Regions from separate parts of the Agrobacterium sp. 22-214-1 genome, predicted to be linked through region 2. Evidence: predicted binding sites of a transcription regulator. Region 2 holds the regulator's gene; each other region holds the start of a gene.
What was found. The regulator PhoB, encoded in region 2, activates phosphate uptake and scavenging genes when phosphate is short. The targets are predictions, from matches to a motif close to TGTCATNNANCTGTCAT.
Positions count from the first base shown of each region.

Region 1: a site for PhoB is predicted at 1,938-1,954, ahead of phnC (phosphonate ABC transporter ATP-binding protein). Genes of this name have one in related genera too.
Region 3: a site for PhoB is predicted at 1,833-1,849, ahead of ACQZ5G_RS00775 (ceramide glucosyltransferase). Genes of this name have one in related genera too.

Region 1 covers NZ_JBNWCK010000001.1:1,831,595-1,837,072, forward strand. Annotated here, with positions in the region: gene phnK (phosphonate C-P lyase system protein PhnK) at 1-453, shown strand, start outside; gene phnL (phosphonate C-P lyase system protein PhnL) at 458-1,165, shown strand; gene ACQZ5G_RS09245 (transferase hexapeptide repeat family protein) at 1,162-1,779, shown strand; gene phnC (phosphonate ABC transporter ATP-binding protein) at 2,014-2,874, shown strand; gene phnD (phosphonate ABC transporter substrate-binding protein) at 2,960-3,865, shown strand; gene phnE (phosphonate ABC transporter, permease protein PhnE) at 3,935-4,921, shown strand; gene phnE (phosphonate ABC transporter, permease protein PhnE) at 4,921-5,478, shown strand, end outside.
Region 2 covers NZ_JBNWCK010000001.1:1,587,623-1,593,100, forward strand. Annotated here, with positions in the region: gene ACQZ5G_RS08000 (acetylornithine transaminase) at 1-523, opposite strand, end outside; gene ACQZ5G_RS08005 (GcrA family cell cycle regulator) at 955-1,488, shown strand; gene phoB (phosphate regulon transcriptional regulator PhoB) at 1,870-2,553, opposite strand; gene phoU (phosphate signaling complex protein PhoU) at 2,584-3,309, opposite strand; gene pstB (phosphate ABC transporter ATP-binding protein PstB) at 3,406-4,221, opposite strand; gene pstA (phosphate ABC transporter permease PstA) at 4,236-5,478, opposite strand, start outside.
Region 3 covers NZ_JBNWCK010000001.1:143,143-148,620, reverse strand. Annotated here, with positions in the region: gene ACQZ5G_RS00795 (cold-shock protein) at 1-447, shown strand, start outside; gene ACQZ5G_RS00790 (DUF192 domain-containing protein) at 447-929, shown strand; gene ACQZ5G_RS00785 (BON domain-containing protein) at 990-1,238, opposite strand; gene ACQZ5G_RS00780 (DUF982 domain-containing protein) at 1,452-1,721, shown strand; gene ACQZ5G_RS00775 (ceramide glucosyltransferase) at 1,935-3,077, shown strand; tRNA gene ACQZ5G_RS00770 (tRNA-Pro) at 3,131-3,207, opposite strand; gene ACQZ5G_RS00765 (ETC complex I subunit) at 3,474-3,779, shown strand; tRNA gene ACQZ5G_RS00760 (tRNA-Arg) at 3,828-3,904, shown strand; gene ACQZ5G_RS00755 (hypothetical protein) at 3,962-4,423, opposite strand; gene ACQZ5G_RS00750 (hypothetical protein) at 4,636-4,791, opposite strand; gene ACQZ5G_RS00745 (efflux RND transporter periplasmic adaptor subunit) at 5,029-5,478, shown strand, end outside.

The DNA of each region.
Region 1 (5,478 bases), 240 kb from region 2:
GGCGCCAATGTCGGCGAGCGGCTGATGGCCGTCGGCAACCGGCATTACGGCAACATAAGGCAATCGGCCAGCGAATGGTTGGAACGGGTGGAAATCGGCACCGACCGCATCGACGACCAGCCGCGCGCCTTTTCCGGCGGCATGCGGCAGCGCCTGCAGATCGCCCGCAACCTCGTCACCTCGCCGCGCCTCGTCTTCATGGACGAACCGACCGGCGGCCTCGATGTTTCCGTGCAGGCGCGCCTGCTCGATCTGGTCCGCGGTCTCGTCAACGATCTCGGTCTCGCCGTCGTCGTCGTCACCCATGATCTTGCGGTGGCGCGGCTACTTTCCCATCGGATGATGGTGATGAAGGGCGGGGACGTCATCGAGCACGGACTGACCGACCGGGTGCTGGACGACCCGCGCGAGCCCTACACGCAATTGCTTGTTTCCTCTATTCTGCAGGTTTGACGCCATGCCGACGCCTCTTATCGTTTCGGAAGTCTTCAAAAGCTTCACCATGCATCTTCGCGACGGTATCGAATTGCCCGTCGTGCGCGATGTCAATTTCTCCGTTTGCGGCGGCGAATGTGTCGTGCTCGGCGGTCCCTCCGGCATCGGCAAAAGCTCGATCCTGAAAATGCTCTATGGCAACTACGCCATCGACAGCGGGCAGATTCTCGTTCGTCATGAGGACCAGGTCGTCGATATCGGCAACGCCTCGCCGCGCACGATCCTCGATATCCGTCACCGCACCATCGGTTATGTCAGCCAGTTCCTGCGCACCGTGCCGCGTGTCGCTGCCATAGATGTCGTCGCCGAACCGCTTCTGGCGCGCAAGGTTGCCGTCGATGAAGCCCGCGAACACGCAGCCATGCTGCTTTCGAAGCTCAACCTGCCACGGGAACTATGGTCACTGCCGCCGGCGACCTTTTCGGGCGGCGAACAGCAGCGCGTGAATATCGCGCGCGGCTTCATCACCGACCATGCGATCCTGCTTCTCGATGAACCGACGGCCTCGCTGGACGCCCTCAACCGGCGTGTCGTCGTCGATATGATCGTCGAGAAAAAACAGAAGGGCACGGCACTGCTCGGCATTTTCCATGACGAGGAGGTACGGGAGGCCGTGGCCGACCGCATTCTGGACGTCTCACAGTTTTCTCCCAGAAAGGCAGCGGCATGAGCGTCAAGGTCGGTCTGGAACCGGTCATCCATGAGACCGCCCGTGTCAGCAACTCCGCGATCGGCCGCTATACCGAAATTTCGGAACGCTGCCGCATAGAGGAGGTCGAGATGGGCGACTACTCCTATGTCATGCAGGATGGTGCGATCTGGTGCGCCACCATCGGCAAATTCGTCAACATCGCCGCCTCCGTCCGCATCAACGCCACCAATCACCCGATGCAGCGGGCGACGCTGCATCACTTCACCTATCGTGCCCACAACTATTGGGACGATGCGGAGGATGAGACGGACTTCTTTGCCGCCCGCCGCGCCAAGCGCGTCGTCATCGGCCACGATGTGTGGATCGGCCATGGTGCGACGATCCTGCCCGGCGTCACGGTGGGAAACGGCGCGGTGATCGGGGCGGGTGCAGTCGTCTCAAAAGACGTCGCGCCCTATACCATCGTTGGCGGCGTGCCCGCCCGGCCGATCCGGGAACGCTTCCCGGCGGAACTGGGCCGGCAAATGGATAATCTGAAGTGGTGGGACTGGGACCACGCGGCATTGCGCGTCGCTCTCGAGGATTTCCGTAATCTGGACGCCGAGGATTTCGTCGCGAAATATGGCGGATGAAATCTCCCTCTGCCGAACACCTGCAAATCCCGGGGCCCCCCCGGGATTTTTGTTTATGCGATCAAAAAAGACACGCGGATTTGAACGGTCCAAGATTCCTCCCGAAAGCTTTGTCGGCGAACAGCCGGATGCGATATCCGTGAAATCTGTAATATTTTATTCATCAAACTGACATCCACACTTCACGCACCGCTGTTACGCCGAACCCCGTCAAAAAGAAGATTGGACGGGGAAATGAGCTTTCACCTGAAGCAAGTCACGCGCCGTTTCGGCAACCACACTGCGGTCGATTCCGTGAATGTCGAAATTCCGCAGGGCCAGATGGTTGGCGTTATCGGACGCTCGGGTGCGGGAAAATCGACGCTGCTGCGCATGATCAACCGCCTCGTCGATCCGTCCTCGGGTTCCATCCATTTCAATGACACGGAAGTTTCGGCGCTGAAGGGCGCGGTGCTGCGCAGCTGGCAGCGCGACTGCGCCATGATTTTCCAGCAGTTCAATCTGGTGCCGCGCCTCGATGTGCTCACCAATGTCATGCTCGGTCGCCTCAATCACCGCTCGACGGCGCTCAGCCTGTTCAACATCTTCACCAATGACGAGCGCCTGATGGCGATCGCCGCCCTGGAAAGGCTCGGCATCGAGCATGTGGCCATGCAGGCTGCCGGCACGCTTTCCGGCGGTCAGCAGCAGCGCGTCGCCATCGCCCGCGCCCTGATGCAGTCTCCGAAGATGGTTCTGGCCGATGAGCCTATCGCTTCCCTCGACCCGCTGAACGCCAAGATCGTGATGGACGCGCTGCGCGACATCAACGAACGCGAAGGCATTACCGTTATTACCAACCTGCATACGCTGGATACGGCGCGCAATTATTGCGAACGCATCATCGGCATGTCTCAGGGCCGCGTCGTCTTCGACGGAACGCCGGCGGAACTGACGGCTGCGGCCGTCACGGAAATTTACGGAACCGATTCTCAAGGGTCCGGCATCGACGAGACCATGACCTCGACCAGCATCAATATTCCCGGCGCGCAGCTTCCCGCGCGTCCGGTGCAGCAATCTGCCGGCCCCGAACCGCTCGCTCTCGCCGGGCTCTGAGGAACCGCTCAGCATCGTTTGCGCCCGCGTCAAGGGCCGATATTTCACAACAAACTCCGGCTCGCCGGGAAACAGGAGAAAGTCCATGTTGAAGAAAGTCCTTCTTTCGGCAGTCGCCCTTGGCGTTCTGGCCGGTTCCGCCATGGCTCAGGACGTCAAGGTCCTGCGTATCGGTCTCGACGGTTCCGAGAACGAAGCCGACATGATCCGCAGCACGAAATGCGTTGCCGATGGCCTGAAGGCCGCGACCGGCGTTTCGGAAGTTCAGGTTTTCCCGTCGCCGGACTATAACGGCGTCATCCAGGGCCTGCTCGGCGGCACCATCGACATCGCGTCCATGGGCGCTTCCTCCTACGCCAAGATCGCGCTCGCAGACCCCAAGGCCGTCGATCCGATTCTGACCTATACGGGTTCTGACGGTTCCAGCGGTTATTACACCATCATGGTTGCCCGCAAGGACAGCGGCATCAAGAAGCTGGCAGACGCCAAGGGCAAGAAGATCGGTTTCGCCGATCCTGACTCCACCTCCGGCTTCCTCGTTCCGAACGTCGCTATCCCAAAGGAAACCGGCACGCCGATCAAGGAATTTTTCGCTGAAACCGGCTTCGGCGGCGGCCATGAGAACCTCGTTCTCGCCGTTCTCGACAAGAAATTCGACGTTGGCACCACCTTCGGTTCGGGCGTTGGCAAGTGGGAAGAGGGCTATTCCGGCGGCAACCTTCACCAGATGGTGAAGAAGGGCAACCTCGACATGGACGATATCGTCGAAGTCTGGAAGTCGCCGCTGATCCCGAACGGCCCGTTGATGGTCGCCAACAAGCTCGGCGACAACATGAAGAAGAAGGTCGAAGACTTCTTCATGGAACTGCCGAAGAAGGACCTCGCCTGCTTCCAGGGTTACACGCAGGGCAAGAACACCGCCTACATCAAGGTCGATCCGTCCTTCTACCAGACGATTATCGACGCCCGTAAGTCCGTTATCGGCGGCTGATCCTGACATCATGTTCCGGAAGCGGCGGTGCCTTGTGCACCGCCGCTTTGCCAATAAAGGAAGAGCGGCATGGCGACCACACTGCAACCTGGTACCCTCACGCCCGAGGGATTGAGCGCATCGTCCCGAACGGTCATGCGTCATTATCAACAGCAGCTTGCGACGCGGCGGGTCTATACCGTCATTTCGCTCGTGGTCTTTCTAATCATTCTCGCGGCATCGCTGAATTTCGCCAACGAGGCAAATTCAGGCAAGTTCTTCGAGCGCCTGCCATATTTCTTCGATTTTCTAAAAACGTTTGTGCCGGATAGCCCGCTTGAAATCTTCCGTGCAATGTTCGATCTGCCGTCGCCCTATGACAATGGCTCGATGAAATACAATTACGTCGCGGATCGCGTCTATGTCACCGACAGCTTTTACATCCCGCATTTCATTTACCAGCTGATCATCACCCTCAACATCGCATTGGTGTCGACGATCATCGGCACAAGCTTCGCCTTCGTGCTCTGCTTCTTCGCCTCCACCAATCTCGTCGGCGCCGGTCTCGTGCGCTTTGTGGTGCGCCGGGTCATGGAAGTGCTGCGCGCCTTCCCGGAAATCGTCGTCGCCGGGCTGTTGACCGCCATTCTATCCATCGGTCCTATCGCCGCGATCATCGCGATTTCTGTCCACACGATCGGCGCTTTGGGCAAGCTGTTCTTCGAAGTGGTGGAAAATGCCGACATGAAGCCCGATGAAGGCCTGCGCGCCGCTGGCGCCAACTGGCTGGAGCGGGTGCGCTTCGCCATCGTGCCGCAGGTTCTGCCCAATTTCGTGTCCTATGCGCTGCTACGCGCCGAAATCAACGTGCGTGCCTCCACCATCATCGGTGCCGTGGGCGGCGGCGGTATCGGCGAGGTCTTCCGGCTTTCGATCGGTAACGATCATGCCTCCAAGACCTATGCCATCATCATCCTTCTGCTGATCACCATCATCGCCGTCGACCAGTTTTCCGGCTGGCTGCGCCGCAGGCTGATCGGCCATCAATCCTTCGAATTCGGACGGGGAGCGGCCTGATGTCGTCCAGCTTCATTCTCAACACCGCCGACCGCGAGAGATTGGCGGCCGCGCATCCGCACGTGTTCAATCGCAGTTTCATGCAGCGATATGGTCTGCTCGTCGGCCTTCTCACTGTCACCTTTTATCTCATCGGCTGCTTTTTCTTCTTCAATGTCGGTCCTGCCTTCATGCAGGGCCGGTGGGATCGTGCCTCGAGTTATATTCAGGACTGGTATTCCTGGCGCGCCCAGCCGCGCCTGCGTTTCGAAGACGGCAAGGTGGAGCCGCAATGGTCCAGCCGCGGGCAATATCCGGTCGATGCAAAGATCGACTGGCTGCAGCCCCTGCCGGGTGGCGGCTACAGCGTCGTTTATGTGGGCACAGACAACCGCCTCGACGTGACCCCGACCCGGGTGGATGTCTATGTCGACGGCAAGAATTATCCCGTCATCATCAATGGAGAACAGGCCCGGGCATCTGACGATGTGCCGCAGGAAATCCAGCAGGACGGCAACAAGGTTCTCGTGCATTTTGGTTTTGCCGGACAGGCGGAAATCCGCACCAGCCAGGTCTAT
Region 2 (5,478 bases):
TGATGGCGGCTTCCAGCGCATCGACGTCACCGAAGGGCACCTGGTCGAAACCTTCGACCTTGGGACCGAAACCTTCGAGATATTTCTGCTGGCCGCCGGCGGCAATCGTCGCCAGCGTGCGGCCATGGAAGGCGCCTTCAAAGGTGATGATACGGAACTTTTCCGGATGCCCCTTGGAATAATGATAACGGCGCGCGGTCTTGATCGCGCATTCCAGCGCTTCCGCGCCGGAATTGGTGAAGAAGACCTTGTCTGCGAATGTCGCTTCCGTCAGGCGCTTTGCAAGCTTTTCCTGGCCCGGGACTTCATAAAGGTTCGAGACGTGCCAGACCTTCTCGGCTTGGGTCTTGATCGCCTCCACGAGGTGCGGATGGGCGTGACCCAGCGAGTTGACCGCGACGCCGGCCGCAAAATCCAGATATCGTTCGCCGCTTTCCGTGAGCAGCCAGACGCCCTCGCCTCGCTCGAAGCGCAGGGGGGCTCTAGCAAACGTATCGAACAATGGCGCGGCGGCTTCGGCCATGGCTGTATCACTCCTTGCGCGGAAGCGCTGTCAGACGGTTGTCAATAGGCTTTCGGGGTTATCCCTTGCCTGAAAATCAAAAATGCCGCCTCGCGGCGGCAGGGGCACTATTGTCACTTCGCCTGCCGATGTCAACAAAAGTCCGCGTTTCCCGGGCTTCTCAAGCCCTAGTAGGTGGCGGCGGATGAGGCCCAAGGTGTTGCCTTTCAGACTCAACTCGCCAGCAAGTTGGGGAAAACCGGAAAATCGATTCGAGATGATTCCCGCGACTCTTGCCACGGAGTCTGCGTGGCACTAGGTTAATCGCTAATTACTAGACTGCATTGCGGCGGAACTAGTCACCAAAAATCAGGCAGAAACCACGCTCGCGGCACGCCCGCGAGGCGGAGAGGGATTCTGCCGACATTATACGCGACAAGCGGAGAAGCGGCATGAACTGGACAGACGAACGAGTCGAAAAACTCAAGAAATTGTGGTCCGAGGGGCTTAGCGCCAGCCAGATAGCAGCGCAGCTGGGCGGCGTGAGCCGCAATGCCGTCATCGGCAAGGTCCATCGCCTCAACCTGCCGGGACGCGTGAAGGCCGGCGGCCCGGTTACCTCGGCGCGTTCCGCGCCCAAGCGCACCGCTGCCCCTGCCCCGCGCGCGACGAATTTCGCGACCCGCGTCAGCGCAGCACCTGCACGCGCCTTGAACCGCTCGAGCGCGGCAACGGCGCTGCACGAGGAGATCGATATCGAGACCGCCGAAGTTCTCGATTACGTTCCCTCCAAAAATGTCGTTACGCCGATTTCCCGCCGCCTGACGCTGACGGAACTGACGGAGCGCACCTGCAAGTGGCCGGTCGGCGATCCGCTGAAGGATGATTTCCATTTCTGCGGTTGTGAAGCACTGGAATCTTCGCCCTATTGCAAGTTCCATGCAAAGCTTGCCTACCAGCCGGTAAGCGAGCGTCGCAAGGCTTGAGTGTTGCGGCACGCATTCGACACTCAAAAACTACGGGCCTTCGGGCCCGTTTTTTTATGGCGGAATCCAAAGTGGTTCAGACGCGGAGCCCGCGTTGTTTAAGAGGCGCTCCCAATCCCTGTTCTTGCGCATTCTCCGGATGTAAAACCGCGATGGGCCCTTGCGGCAAATGCTCTGAATTCGTCGGCGACGTGCCGCGCCCTTCCTACTGTCAGGTTTCACCGCGCAATCCGGCTTTCAGCAGACCGTCTGTCACCTTCAAAAGAACGAGGATACGCGTTTGCGGAAGGTTCAAAATCGAAAGGCCCGACACCGTTCCGGTCTCGGGCCTTCTGATTTTTGGAGAATTTATCCCAAGTGAAACCATCGGTTTCGGTTTTCTCAGGCTTCCATTGAATATCCGGCGCCGCGCACGGTGCGGATGACATCCTGCATATGCGAAAAATTGAGCGCCTTGCGCAGACGTCCGACATGCACGTCGACGGTGCGCTCATCCACATAGATATCGTGACCCCAGACGCCATCCAGCAACTGCGAGCGGGAAAACACCCGGCCGGGAGAGGTCATCAGGAATTCCAGCAAGCGGAATTCCGTCGGGCCGAGGCGCACTTCGCGGCTCTTGCGGTGAACGCGATGGGTCTCACGATCCAGTTCGATATCCCCGCATTTCAGCACCGAAGACAGAACCTCGGGGCGGGCGCGGCGCAGCATCGCCTTGACGCGGGCCATGAGTTCCGGCGTCGAGAACGGCTTGACGACATAATCGTCGGCGCCGGTGGCGAGACCGCGAACCCGTTCGCTTTCTTCGCCGCGCGCCGTCAGCATGATGATGGGCAGGCGCTCGGTTTCCGGCCGCATCCTGAGCCGACGGCACAGTTCGATACCGGAAACGCCGGGAAGCATCCAATCCAGGATAAGGAGGTCCGGAATACGTTCCTGCAGCCTGATTTCTGCCTCGTCTCCACGGGATATCGTGTCGACGTCATATCCCTCAGCCTCGAGATTGTAACGAAGCAGGACGCTCAGCGCTTCCTCGTCTTCCACAACTGCAATCTTGGGCACCATATACTAACTCCGCAAGCCGCTGCCTGTCTGTTACTCGGTCACCGAACCGAGGGTGTTGGAACTGTCGTCCTTCGGACGCTCGCCTTCCGGCTGGCTGCCGGTGGTCATGTAATAGATCGTCTCGGCGATATTGGTGGCGTGATCGCCGATACGCTCGATATTCTTGGCGCAGAACAGAAGATGCGTGCAGGTGGTAATGTTGCGCGGATCTTCCATCATGTAGGTCAGAAGCTCACGGAAGAGCGACGTATACATGGCGTCGATTTCCTCGTCGCGCTCGCGGATGGCATTGGCCTTCTCGGCGGAACGCGTGGAATAGACGTCCAGCACTTCCTTGAGCTGTACCAGCGCCAGTTCCGACAGGTGCTCTATGCCGCGGGCGAGCTTACGCGGCACGCCGGTGCCGGCAACGGCGATGACGCGCTTGGCGGTGTTCTTGCCAAGGTCGCCGACGCGCTCAAGGTCAGCTGCAATACGCAGGGTGCCGATGATCTCGCGAAGGTCTGCCGCCATCGGCTGGCGTTTGGCGATGGTGACGATGGCCTTGTCGCCGATCTCGCGCTCGGCGTGGTCGAGGATCGCATCGTCGGAAATGACCTTCTGGGCGAGCGCGGCATCGGAATTGACGAGCGCACGCACGGCGTCGGCGCACATCTGCTCCGCAAGACCGCCCATTTCGGCGATGCGGCGCGTCAGAAACTTCAATTCATCGTCATAAACGGAAACGATGTGAGAATGGGTCGTTGTCTGTGTCATGGTCTAGTCCTCCGGCTTGGCCTGCATGCGCGTACCCGGAAGCGGGCACGGCAGAAGCACCAGTCTTGTACGGTTTCGATAAAGCGCCGGCCGGGATCAGCCGAAGCGGCCCATGATGTAATCCTGCGTGCGCTGGTCATCCGGATTGGTGAACATCTTGTCGGTTTCGTTTTCCTCGACAAGATGACCAAGATGGAACATGGCCGTGCGCTGGGAAACACGCGCCGCCTGCTGCATGGAGTGCGTGACGATGACGATGGTGTAATTGGTGCGCAGCTCGTGGATCAATTCTTCGACCTTTGCGGTCGCAATCGGGTCGAGAGCCGAGCAGGGCTCGTCCATCAGGATCACTTCCGGGCTGACGGCAACGGCGCGTGCGATGCACAGACGCTGCTGCTGACCGCCGGAAAGACCGGTGCCGGATTCGTGCAGACGATCCTTAACCTCGTTCCAGAGACCCGCCTTCTGCAGGCTCTGCTCGACGATCTGGTCCATATCCGCCTTGTTGCGGGCGAGACCATGGATGCGCGGACCGTAGGAAATGTTTTCGTAGATCGACTTCGGGAAGGGGTTCGGCTTCTGGAACACCATGCCGACGCGGGCGCGCAATTCCACGACGTCAATCGCCTGATCGTAGATATCGTCGGTGTCGAGCGTGATCTTGCCGGTGACCCGGCAACCGTCAATCGTGTCGTTCATACGGTTCAGGGTACGCAGGAAGGTGGATTTGCCGCAGCCGGACGGGCCGATAAGCGCGGTCACCGTATTTTCCCGAACGTTGAGATTCACGTCGTAAAGCGCGCGCTTTTCGCCGTAATAAACCGAAACGTCCTTGCCGATCATCTTGTATGAGACTTCATTCATTTTCTTGTCCAGCGCCTTTTCAACTGCTGCTTCCGACAACATGTTCATTGCTCAAGCTCCTTCTACCAGCGCCGTTCGAAGCGGCGACGCAACAGGATTGCGCCAACATTCATGACGATGAGGAACAGAAGCAGGATGATGATAGCGCCGGATGTCCTTTCGACAAAGGCGCGCTCGGCTTCGTTCGCCCACATGTAAATCTGCACCGGCAGGGCCGTGGACGGATCCATCGGCGTTGTCGGATAATTCGCAACGAATGCCACCATGCCGATCAGGAGCAGCGGCGCCGTTTCGCCCAGCGCGTGGGCGAGACCGATGATGGTGCCGGTCAGAATGCCGGGCATGGCGAGCGGCAGCACATGGTGGAAGATCGTCTGCATCTTGGAAGCGCCGAGGCCGAGGGCGGCGGCGCGGATAGACGGCGGCACGGCCTTCAGGGCAGCGCGCGTCGCGATGATGATCGTCGGCAGGGTCATCAGCGTCAGGACGAGACCGCCGACCAGCGAGGCCGAGCGCGGAAAGCCCATGAAGTTGATGAAAACCGAGAGTCCGAGCAGACCGTAAACGATAGAGGGAACGGCCGCGAGATTGTTGATATTCACCTCGATAAGATCCGTCAGACGGTTCTTCGGGGCGAATTCCTCGAGATAGATGGAGGCCGCGACGCCGATCGGCAATGACAGCACCAGCACGATCAGCATCATGTAGAAGGAGCCGATCAGCGCCACGCCGACACCCGCCGCTTCCGGACGGCTCGACGCGCCGTTGACGAAGATGCCGGTATTGAAATGTTTGCCGAGCTGGCCGCTTTCGGCGAGCTGGTTCATCCAGCCGAGCTGCTGGTTCGAGATACGGCGATTGGCTTCATCCGCCGTCAGGTCGACTTGGCCCTTGAAGGCGCTGTCGACGTCGCCCGACGCCAGCAGCGTGACGGTGCGCGTGGTGCCGATAACGGCGGGATCGGCAACGACGATGTCGCGAAGCTGCGTGCGCACGCTGTCGGAAATCAGGAGATTGACGGCGCGAAGGCCGGCGCGGTCCGTCGGCGCAACACCCAGGACCTTGGCGACCGCATCGCGGGCGATGACGGGATAATTGGCCGTCATCAGCTTAGTGGGATTTGTGGCGCGCTCATTTTTCGGATCGATGATCTGTTCCGAAAACTCAACTGGAACGGTGATCATCGTCTGCTGGAAAGCGGTGTAACCCTTGGAAACCACCGAGAAAAGCAGCAGGAAGAGGAAGATGAGGCCGAAGGAAATCGCTGCCATGCCGTAGGCACGGAAGCGGCGTTCGGCGGCATAG
Region 3 (5,478 bases), 1.4 Mb from region 2:
GACAACGGCACGCAGGATGTGCTGCTGCACGTCTCCTGCCTGCGCCGCGACGGTTACCAGACAATTCTTGAAGGTACGCGCATCGTCGCCCTCATCCAGCGGCGCGACCGCGGTTTCCAGGCGTTCCGCATCTTGTCCATGGACCAGTCGACCGCCGTTCACCCCTCGCAGCTGCCGCCGGTGCGCACCCATGTGCAGGTAACGCCTTCGAGCGGGCTTGAGCGCGCCATCGTCAAATGGTTCAACCGCACAAAGGGTTTCGGCTTCCTGACGCGCGGCGAAGGAACGGAAGATATTTTCGTGCATATGGAAACCCTGCGCCGTTTCGGCCTGACGGAGCTTCGCCCCGGCCAGGTGGTGCTGGTGCGTTACGGCGATGGCGACAAGGGCCTGATGGCGGCGGAAATTCACCCAGACAACCCGGTTTCCATCGGGATGTCGCATTGATGTCCGCCCTGCCCCATATGGTGAAAAGCGCCGTTATGGCGCTTCTTTTTTTCACGCTGGCCGCCGCCGCCCAGGCTCAGCAACAGCAGACTTTCACCTCCGAACCGCTGCAGATTGAAACCGCCGGGGGAAAGAGCCACGATTTCACTGCCGAACTGGCGCTGAACAACGCCCAGCGCGAACAGGGCCTGATGTTCCGCAAGAGCATGCCGCTTGAAAACGGCATGCTGTTCGATTTCGGTGAGCCGCGTGACGTCGCCATGTGGATGCGGAACACGCTTATTCCGCTCGACATGCTTTTCATTGGCCGTGACGGCCGCATTACCCATATTCACGAAAACGCGGTTCCGCATTCGGAAGCGATCATCAGCTCCCGCGGGCCAGTAAAATTTGTGCTTGAACTGAATGGCGGCACTGCGAAGCGCTATGGCATCAAGCCGGGCGATATGGTTCGCAGCGCGCAAATCGGCAACCGGAAATGACGTTGCCGCGTTATTGCGTCTGAATGAGCCGGACGAGCTTTCGCCCGGCTGGCGCAATATTCAGTAGACCGGCTCGATATGGCTCAGAATCCGGCAATTGGAAATGGAAGCGGCAAGGTTGATGGCGATGTCGATCGCCTCGACCGAATCGGCCGTGCCTTCCAGATAGATCACATCATTTTCGACGGTTGCCGAAATACGCGACTTCTCGAGACCCGATTCGAAGGCCAGAGCCGACGTGATTGCCTGGCATACGCCGGCCATGCGGTCTCCGAAGAAGCTTTCCTGAATGCCTGACAAATTGAACATATGCGTTCTCCTTCTTATGGACATAACAACGCCCTGAGGGCGGTTTTGTTCATCTCCGGTTCATCTATTTGTTCATCTTCCATTCATCTTGGAAAATTGGAACCCCCTGATCGATCACATTTTAGGTGATCGGGAACCATTTCGTGAGGCGGGCATTTCGCGCATGGGAGAATGAAAGGCCTTCAAGGCAGGTAAAACAGGGAGGAGAATGACATGCTGATTAACAGAACGGAGCCGTGTCACCACGCCTCGTGGATGAAGCCGGTGGCGATCCACCTGCCGCTGTGCGTCGCCGTGGAAATCTACAGCCCGCTGGTGGCGCTGGACATGCTGATGTACCGTTGGCCCGAGGAACACGGGCCGGAATATGAAGAGGCGCGCAGGAACTGCCTCGATGCCATCGCCGGCAGATGCGACATCGAGAAAGCACGGGAATCGTTTCTCATCGCAAGCAGTCATGCCCATATCCTGAACGTCCATTAAAATTCATCGACCGTCATGACGATTGGGCCCTTCTATGCGGAGGGCTTTTTCTTTTGCGCGCGGCCTATGCGACGCTTCCATGCACGGCGCAGCCTGCACACCGGCCGATGATGACATGTAACTGTCACGCAAACGTTATAATCGGCAGAGACGAATTCCATGGAATCGATTGGCGCGCAGACCGCCAAAAGCTTGGGAGTGGAACTGGCCAGCATGGAAACTGTCTTTGCCCTTTGCGCAATTCTGCTCCTCGGCTTTAATCTTCTCGGCATCGTTCTGGCCGGCTGGCGACTGACGAGACGGGACGCGGAAAACGATCTTGTCCGGCAAAAGCCGCCTGTCTCGCTCGTGGTCCCGCTGCGTGGCGTGGAGACCTTCACGCCCCTGACGCTGTCGCGCGCCTTCGAACTCAACTGGCCCGATTATGAGCTGCTGTTCTGCGTCGCCGATGAATTCGATCCCGTGATCGAGGAGGTTCGCAAAGCGCAAGCCGCCTTCCCCTCGGTTTCCATGCAATTGCTCATCGGCGATGACCGCATCAGCGCCAATCCGAAACTGAACAATTGCGTCAAGGGCTGGCGGGCCGCCCGGCATGAATGGGTGATTCTGGCCGATTCGAACGTGCTGATGCCGAAATCCTATATTGCGACCATGATGTCGGCCTGGCGGCAGGATAGCGGGCTCGTCTGCTCGCCGCCGCTCGGGTCAAGACCTGCGGGTTTCTGGGCGCATGTGGAATGCGCCTTCCTCAACGGCTCGCAGGGCCGCTGGCAATATGCGGCGGAAGCCATCGGCATGGGCTTCGCGCAGGGCAAGTCGATGTTGTGGAACAAGCCGTTTCTGGAAGATAATGGCGGCATTCGCGCGCTGGCCGCTGAAATCGCCGAAGACGCCGCTTCGACGAAGCTGGTGCGAAGCGCCGGCAGCAAGGTGCATCTGGTCTGCGCCCCCTTCGAACAGCCGCTCGGCCAGCGCCATGCCGGCGAGATCTGGTCGCGCCAGACCCGCTGGGCGCGGTTGCGACGCGTGACCTTCCCGCAATATTTCGCGCCGGAAATCCTCACCGGCGCGCTTCCCCCGCTTCTCTTCGCGCTCGCCGCCGCCGCCATGATGGATGTAAACCTCGCCATAACCGCCTTTGCCGTCCTCGCCCTCATGTATGTGCCGGAACTTGCGCTTGCAGCCCTCAACCGCTGGCCGATATCGCTCCATACGCTGCCGGCAATGATCGCCCGTGACATGATCATGCCTGTCGTCTGGGCGCGAAGCTGGATCGGCAGCGCGGTGGCATGGCGCGGCAATGTCATGACGATAGGCACGGCAGAGAGCACTCTGGCCGGGCCGTCCGCGGAATAAATCACTGCTATTTGGAAGAAGTTACGCCGGAAAGCTGATGTTTTGCTTTAAAATGGTCGGAGTGGAGAGATTCGAACTCCCGACCCTCTGGTCCCAAACCAGATGCGCTACCAGACTGCGCTACACTCCGCCGAGGCGATGGCTGGGGAATACACGGTTCACCCGCAGTCCGCAACAGGGAAATTCATCTTTGTTCAGCCACGGCCCCGATGAGCAAAACGTAACCTCGAAACGGCGGCGCACGATCGGACGGCAAGGGGATAATCGTCTTGACTCTCACCTGAAGTCAGTCCATTTCAAATTCAACGTTCCTGACACGATTTGGTTATTCTATTCAGGTACGTGATGAATAATGCGGGGCGTTTCGCCCCGCTGTCCAACCGGAGCAGTTTCGACATGTCTGCGAAGATTTACCGCCCTGCAAAAACCGCCATGCAATCCGGCAAGGCGAAGACCAATGTCTGGGTTCTGGAATTCGACGCCGAGGTTCCGCGCAAGATCGATCCGATCATGGGCTACACCTCCAGTTCCGACATGAAGCAGCAGCTCAAGCTGACATTCGAGACGCAGGAACAGGCCGAAGCCTATGCCCAGCGCAAGGGTATCGAATACCGCGTCATCCAGCCGAAGGAAGCAACCCGCAAGGTGGTTTCCTACACCGACAATTTCCGTTTCAACCGCACCCAGCCCTGGACGCACTGAAACACGACGATCAAAGTTTTTGCCGGAGTATCGATTGCCCGGCATGACGGCCCCTTAGCTCAACTGGATAGAGCAACTGCCTTCTAAGCAGTAGGTCGCAGGTTCGAGTCCTGCAGGGGTCGCCACTGCTCTCGCCTTTTCAATCAATGACTATTTGTGGCGTTGACAACTGCGTTCGACAATTACAGCCGCATGATGTCGGGCTTGGCCGCTTGGTCGAGTATTTTTTTAGCAAGCGTATAATTATCTTGTTCATCATCTGAATCGTAAACGATGTCTATGATGGCAACGGCAGGGAAGTTTTGCTCCAAAATGCGACGGCAAAAGCTTGCGCGTGGCTCATCTGCGATTTTCACAATATCCAAGCACGCAGTAATTTCGTCCACGGTTAAGTCGGGAATTTCAGGAGGAGGCCCCATCGAGATCAACTCGGCGAAATCTCGTTCACTCGTCCAACTATAGAGCTTAAAAAACGTTTCTCTGTCATAATCCTGATTGCCAGAAAACGCGTTAATCGCCGCAAGCTGCTCTGTGCAATCTCGTCCCTCGTCGATGCTTGTGACAACCTCAATGATGAGAGCTTCCAACTTATCAACTACTTCAGGAACTAAGTGGGGGATGGCGCTTTGAATTCTGTCGTGCATCCGGGAGGGTTCCCTTTGGTTTAATGGCCGAGAGTTTTGGCTTGCTGCTCAATAGTCTAACTGGGCAAACAGGTATTATCCACAGCAAGCGTCGAGGTCGTGACGACCTTATCCAAGCGATGAATATAGTAGTGGGTCGGACAGTAACCCGCCAATCGCAGTCATTGGAATAATGACTTTCAGGAACGCCAGCTTCGGCGGAAGCTTTCGCCCTACCCCTGCCCCATCAACGTGAAATACCCCCACACCGCCACGAAAAACGCGATAACAGCCGCAATCGTCAGAGCCTTCTTCGCTTTCGGCCCCAGCGGTTCGCGTGGCTTCTTGGGCGGCACCGGTTTGCGGAACTTCACCACATTGTCGTTCATTCTATCTTCGTCCTGACTATCGCTGCTGAGAGCTCAGCCGCGTTTATGGCATCGATCTTCCCGGATTTATCTCTAGCAGACCAGAACTATCATAAATATTACCAAGTTTTCACTTCACCCTTGGGGCAAGCTATGTCACTTCCCACAATCAGAAGAATACAACGGCGACAGATGGACGGACAAACCGGAGAGCGGCGACAACCCTCTGTGGTATTTTGAACTTTGCGGGTGACGAGAATGAATGACGCCAATACGAGTGGCAGTGATACCGAAAACAGCCAGCCCGATCTGCGCGAGATTCTGGGAACGAACAGAAACGGCCGCAAGAAAAAGTCGCGTCGGTATCTTTATGCCGCAGCAGCCATTGTGCTGATTGGCGGGGGCCTCGGTTATTATTACCAGTCACGCGCGGCAGGTGTCGCCTATAGCTATACCACGGAAGCGGCGCGTCAGGGCGATCTCTCGGTCATCGTCACCTCCACCGGCTCGGTTCAGCCGACGGATCAGGTCGATATATCGAGCGAACTCTCCGGCACCGTGCGCAAGGTCAACGTCACCTATAATAGCCCGGTCAAGGCGGGAGACGTATTGGCGGAGCTGGATACCAACAAGCTCGAAGCCGATGTACAGAGCGCCCGCGCCAAGCTTGCCTCCGCCAAGGCCAATGTGCTGAAGGCGCACGCCGAT